Regions from separate parts of the Paenibacillus sp. FSL P2-0121 genome, predicted to be linked through region 2. Evidence: riboswitches for the same ligand, from Rfam matches in the RefSeq annotation. Region 2 holds a riboswitch; the other holds the start of a gene.
The links. Region 2 has a riboswitch for cyclic di-GMP ahead of MKY54_RS04850 (glycosyl hydrolase). Riboswitches for the same ligand answer to the same signal wherever they lie in the genome.

Region 1 (3,423 bases), 710 kb from region 2:
CTTCGGATATGAGATCAAAACCGTACTCTCAGGATCGATGGAACCAGGAATTCAGACAGGCTCAATTGTCGCATTAAAACCCGGAGGGGATATGAATCGTTTCAAACCAGGCGATGTCATCACCTTTAGGAATGAAGATAATCTGCTCATTACTCACCGGATTGTAGAAGCGACCGTCAATAACGCTACTGGTGAAGCTGTTTATCGTACTAAAGGCGATAACAACGATGCGCCCGACATGAACCCTACCAGTTCTGTGAATGTTGTAGCTCAGTATACCGGGGTCACTGTACCCTATGTCGGTTACGCTATGAATTTCGCGGTTTCCAAAGCTGGAAGTGTTGTCCTCATGATCGTGCCTGGCTTGATGCTTCTGCTCTATGCTCTGTATACCTCTTGGAAGGCTGTAGCTGCATTAGAAAAGAAAAATGCTGCCCTACTGCCAGCCTCACCGCCCCCAACAGAAACACAGCCCTAAGTTGATTGTCCACTTCCGCTTACGAACCGGAAGATACAATATATAAATTTTATAAAAAATTCAAACACAAATTTGAGGAGGAATTTTATTATGGGTATCAAGAAAACATTGGGTCTTGGCGTAGCATCTGCAGCACTGGGTTTATCATTAATCGGCGGAGGAACCTTCGCATACTTTAGCGACACTGCGCAAAGCACAGCTACATTCGCAGCGGGCACGCTCGATCTGAACTCCGACCCTTCTGTCATCGTTAATATTCCTAACCTGAAACCAGGTGATACTGTAACTAAATCCTTCAAATTGAAAAACGATGGTTCGCTCGATATCGGATCTATTATTCTGAATACATCGACTCAAATCACGGATGCTAAAGGAGATAACTACCTGGATTTAGCCGAGTTCATTAAAGTTAAATTCCTTAGAAATAATGATAAAGGAGTACCTATCGTCTCTCCTGAAAATGTAGTTTATGAGACTACACTTGCTGCTTTAAAAAGTCAGCATCCGGATCTCGTAAAAAATACAGGTTGGGATCAACTCTTTACCGAAGCATCCGGTATTAAAGCCGGTACCAACGACAGCTTCTCCGTCCAATTCGAATTTGTGGAAAATAACCAAGATCAAAATATTTTCCAAGGCGATAGCTTAACACTGACTTGGGATTTCGTAGCTAAACAAGGTGCGAAAAAAGACTACTAAGATCAATAAAGTAATTTAATAAAATACTCGAAGAGCAGCAGATCCTGAATCCGGTCACGGATAAGCAGATTGCTGCTCTTCTCTTTACAATAAACTTTGTCCGATTTATTGATATTTGCTATACTAATAACAAAAATTACGGAGGGGCGTCAGCATAGTGCCACAGAATATGGGCCAACGTATCCAGCAGCTCCGCCTAGACAAGGGTTTCTCCCTATCTGAGCTTGCGGACAGAGCAGATGTGGCTAAGTCGTATCTTAGCAACGTGGAGAGAAACATCCAATCCAATCCATCCATCCAGTTTATCGAAAAAATCGCTGACGCGCTTCAGGTATCCATTCATGCCCTACTCTATGGAGAACCCAATGATGCAGAGGAATCACATTTAGATTCGGAATGGTTCCGATTGGTGCAGGAAGCTATGGACTCAGGCATTAGCAAACGCGAATTCAAAGAATTTCTGGACTATCAGAAATGGAAGCTCGATCAAAAGGATTAATACTTCCTACTAATCTGGTACGATCCTCTCTTCTACTAAATCATATCGAAAAAGGACACAGCGAAGAACCGCTGTGCCCTTTTTCGATATGTAACCCCTCTAATGTATTACTGCACGATCTGCACAGTTTTCTCATGAAAGAACTGGCGGATTTCATCTGCCTTAATGCCAGCCTTCTTAGCTGCTAATAATAAATGTACCCACTCTTGATCCAGATCAATAAACTGCTGTTCTCTGTTGCTACCCTGGTTGGACTTTTCCAAAAAATCTCCCCCTAAGATTTTACGTCCCCAGGCAATCCGGCTGTCATAGTATCTCTACCTTAGACCCGCGACTTTGTGCCCCTGCCTTTCGGCAAGTTTACCTTTTACTGGACCCTTTTCACGAAAGGATCTGCTTAAAAAACTATAAAATTACTATCTGCAATAACATTATACAAAAAGAAAGCGGAAAAGTGTGTCGATTCCTGGTTACTTTCTATTTTAAAAACGAAAAATAAAAGATTTTTTTTCAAAGATCTTGTCCGATTATCACGATACTCGTCCGTTACATAAAATAAATTGTACTAGCAAAATAAATATTTACTGACCTAATAGTTAAAAATAAGGATAATAGAATCATTTTAATAGGCCTTTAGAATGGGTAATGAGAAGAAACACCCTTCTTTTCATTAGAACAAGCTAACCCATACCATTTTGCGAACGTATTGGACGAAAGAATGAATTGATTACAGTGGCCGAAAGTAGCACAATAAGATGAGAAATGAAACCGCAATCATCACAGCTCCAGTAAGCGTTGACACAAAATGTCACGTATGGAGTTCATCCGTTAAGGAGGATGTATTCATGGCAGCCAAAGAGCCCTATAACGAATCCATTTGGAGTAAGTATTACGGACCCAATTTAGGCTACATTCAAGAAAGATATGAACAGTTTGTGAAAGATCCCTCCACCGTAGAAAATAATTATCGCGAGCTTTTTACAAATTCGGGACCTCCTCCCCTAACTCCGGATAGCGAACCGGCTCCTCAGCCGCGCATCTCGGGAGACACCGAATGGCTTAGAAAAGCAGTAAGAGCTTCCAAGCTAATCGCCAATATTCGTATATATGGTCATATGGCCGCTGAAATTGATCCGCTGGTACGCGATCAGAATCCCATGGCAAAATATCTTGAGCTTGAAACCTATGGGCTGACCCGCGAAGACCTGATCGCACTGCCTGCCACGCTTATATGGGAAAATGCACCGAATGATGTGCATACCGGATGGGATGCCGTGCAACGTATGCGTCAGGCATACACCAAGACCATCGCCTATGAATTCGGGCATGTGCATGAAGAAAAAGAACTGCAATGGCTAAATAGACAGGCAGAATCCACCAGCTCACCAGCACCCCTAAATAATACAGAACGCAAAGAGCTCCTGAACCGTCTGATTCAGGTAGAGCAATTTGAAACCTTCCTCCACAAGACTTTTGTAGGTCAGAAGCGTTTCAGTCTTGAAGGCAATGATGCTCTTGTGCCGATGTTAGATGAAATCGTACGTGCTGCTGCACATGACGGTGCGGAGCATATTTTGATGGGCATGGCGCATCGCGGCCGCCTCAACGTTCTTGCACATATTTTGGGCAAACCTTATGATATCATATTTTCAGAGTTTCATCATTCTCCGAACAAGGAGCTTTTCCCTTCCGAAGGCTCCACAGGCATTAACTATGGTTGGACAGGTGATGTGAAATACCATCTCGG
Region 2 (3,423 bases):
CGCAAATAAATCCTCCTTTCGGTAGCTGTACTGCCTCCACAGGTGTTAAAAACATACCTGTTATCGGACAATCGTCTTCTGACCTAATGAGGACTATAGCTTAGTAGCTCTGCAATAACGCAGAGCCACTAAGGATCGACCTTTAATTTTCATCAATCAGGAGACATCCGGAAGAAAAAGTGCACTTGCTGGAACTGTCTCTTTAGCTTGACTAGCACTTTCCCACATCAAGCGGACTCTCGCATCGCCTTCATTCTCGTAATACTCCACCTTGATATCATATAGCTGGCCAGCCTTCAGCGTTATAATGCCCTTACGCTCAGTACCACTTTGCTTAGTCCAACTATCAATCACGGATTCCCCATTCACCCAGACACGGATACCATCATCTGAGGTAGTGTAAAATGTATATTGCTCATTATATAATGACTTAATTTTACCGCTCCAACGTATGGAGAACCGATCAATCCCGAGGGCGGCATCCGGCGAGCCTTGCCGCCAATTGAAATCGATTATTGCATCAGTTCTGTTAAGAGCTGCTGCTCCCGACAATTGCATGTTGTTGTAATACTCTCCTGCAAGCCCCTTCGCGAGAGGAATTGCTGCCTCCCCCTCTTCTTCAGAAGGTGCCGGCGCTGGTGCGGCGCTAGGTGTCGGTGACAGACCAGTATTTAATTTATCTCTGGTCAGGGTATAGTTGCTATTCATAAATGTTTTGATTGTGTCTGCACTGTTATTCTCGTAAAGCATTTTTCCCCAGCTCATCATATACGTCCATTTACTTTGCGATTGCTGAAGCTTCTCCAGATTAGGCATTTCACCATTTTCCCCGATCGCAATCGGTTTGCCTGCGGCTAGACTCAATAAGCTGTCATAGTATTTTTGCTGGTAATCATTTTCGTATATATCTGCTGCCAGAATATCTACTTTATCAGCACCTGGATAAGTTAGCGCATAAGGATCTGACCAAACATTGGGAGCATTCGGACTCCATACCCATAACAAATTATTTAATTTATGAACGTTAACAAAACGGTCATACATAATATTCCATAGTTTAGAAAAGTTATTTTTCTTCCCCCACCAGAACCAGTTCCCGTTCATTTCATGATAGGGTCTCCAAAGCACCGGAACGTTGGCATCGCGCAAGCTTTTTAAAGAGACGGCCACCTTATCAAGCTCAGCGATCAGATTGTTATATTGCTTGGTACCCGGTGTAACGTAACTATCGAACTCACTCTGGCTAAGTGTTTTTTTCACATTATCCCAGTCATAAGAGGTGCCCGGCAGGTTAGCATGAAAAGTCATAGCTACGATCCCGCCCGCTTTATTCCAGTTGATGGCGCTGTTCACCACATTTTGACGTTGCCAAGCCATCGTTGCTTCGGACTGGCCACTGATCGCACCCATTTCATAACCGTGAAGAGCCGCATATTGTCCGCTGGTTCCCTTCAGCATATTGTTAATTTCATCTGGACTTTCTAAATAGTCATGTTGACCGGCAATAATACCTTTTCCTGAGATCGAGTAAAAATAGTTAAGCAGCTTTACGGCTTCAGGTGAGGCACCTGGGGTAACTGGCGTTCCAGAATTTGAAGCAGCTATGACAACAGACGGCGAAATTCCAACAGCAAGCGGAAGTGCAGTCAGAAACAGGACGAGTGACAGAAATGCACCAAACAATCGATACGTACGGTAAGCTTTCAAAATAATCTCCCTTTCGGTAGCCAGGCTGCCACTCTTTCGAAGGCCCTATAGCTTTGCGTCCCTACCTTTCGATAGGTTTGCCTTTTCAATTTAAGAGAAATAATCTCTCTTACCGTAAGTATCGACGACAATTAATGATATATTTAGTGTTTTTATGACTTTTTTTGATAATTGAGTCAATTTACCTGTTTCAAGAAATTTTGAATTGGTTAAATAGATAGGTTAGACCTATGAAATGAATTGTTGTAGTTCTATATCATTCCAGTCTAAAGTAATACGTATGTTATCTTCTTCTACTAATTCAGACCCCGTCTGTACCTCTATAAACTCAACATCCGTCAAAGCAAGGATCGCGTGCTTCGTTCCTTCCGGTATACGTACCACGTCCCCAGCCTTCACATTATGTTTTTTCTCATTCAGCACAATACTTGCTTCGCCGCTGACGATTGTCCAAATTTCACTACGCTTGCGATGTAATTGATAGCTGATATTATTCCCCTCGGATATAAAAATCCGTTTGGTCAGCACTTCATTGCCTTCATCATATTTCACATAATCAATAACTTTGTAATGACCCCAACGGCGTTCCTCGTACATCGGTCTTTGTTCAAAGGTCTTCAGCACTTCTTTAATCCGTGGGCTCTCAGCTTTATGGGTAACTAGAATCCCATCCGGGCTAGCCGCAATGATCAGATCCTTCGCACCAATTACCGTAATCGGAATGTCCAGCTCATTAATCAAGCAAGTCCCCTCAGAATCCGCCGTCACAAAACCTTTTCCTACATGCTTGCTGCTCATTTCCTCTGTCAGCGTATTCCACGTTCCAAGATCCTTCCAGAATCCATCATACGGCTGCACCACAATATGTTCTTCTTTCTCCACCACTTCATAATCAAAACTGATGGAAGACAATAGCTTATACTGCTTCTGCAATTCTTCATATCCTAAAGGCAACCCTTTACGCTGCAAAATATCTAACAAGTACCCTAAGCGGAAGGCAAACACTCCGCAATTCCACAAGGCATTTTGCTCGATGAGCTGTTCTGCTTGTATGCGGTCAGGTTTCTCTTGAAAGTGACTCACCTTCATAAAACCATTTTCCCCCGCCTCTTCGGTGGTAGGAATAATATATCCGTATTTCTCTGAGGCATGTTCAGGAACAACACCCATTAGAGCCAGATTTGCTCCACTTTCCAGCATGGTCCCCTCAAGCATAGCCATGGTATCGAAAAAAGATGCTTCTACATAAGGGTCAACAGGCAATATTGCTACCGTCTCCGCTGGAGAAACACCTGCCACTGAATAAAGATAGGTAGCTGTTAAGGCGATAGCCGGAAAAGTATCCCGACGCTCCGGTTCAACGATAATCGGCACATGACTTCCCAGCTGGCTTTGTATCATTTCTACTTGGCCACGGCCGGTGGCCAGATAAGATGATTCTGCCATCCCTGCTTCCTCCAGCTGTCTCCAGACACGTTGTACCATGGATTCTGGTTCACCTTGAGGGCTTTCAAGTACCTTTAGAAATTGCTTTGAACGTGAGTCGTTGGACAACGGCCATAACCGTTTACCTGAACCGCCTGATAGAAGTACCATTTTCATAGAATGAACCCTCCTTGAATTATGGAAATCGAGCATATTTGAATTGTTATCAAAACGTCAGCTTCCACTTAGCCTTATTTCGAGCGGATGCACTAAAAAAATTTGTTAGGTAGA

Region 1: another riboswitch for cyclic di-GMP. It lies ahead of MKY54_RS01890 (anti-repressor SinI family protein); the one in region 2 lies ahead of MKY54_RS04850 (glycosyl hydrolase).

Annotation. Positions count from the first base shown of each region.
Region 1 covers NZ_CP150245.1:432,069-435,491, reverse strand. Annotated here, with positions in the region: gene MKY54_RS01905 (signal peptidase I) at 1-478, shown strand, start outside; gene MKY54_RS01900 (TasA family protein) at 569-1,177, shown strand; gene MKY54_RS01895 (helix-turn-helix domain-containing protein) at 1,347-1,676, shown strand; gene MKY54_RS01890 (anti-repressor SinI family protein) at 1,784-1,939, opposite strand; cyclic di-GMP riboswitch class I at 1,967-2,051, opposite strand; gene MKY54_RS01885 (2-oxoglutarate dehydrogenase E1 component) at 2,522-3,423, shown strand, end outside.
Region 2 covers NZ_CP150245.1:1,146,697-1,150,119, reverse strand. Annotated here, with positions in the region: gene MKY54_RS04855 (glycosyl hydrolase) at 1-5, opposite strand, end outside; gene MKY54_RS04850 (glycosyl hydrolase) at 157-1,707, opposite strand; cyclic di-GMP riboswitch class I at 1,720-1,799, opposite strand; gene MKY54_RS04845 (sugar phosphate nucleotidyltransferase) at 1,936-3,309, opposite strand.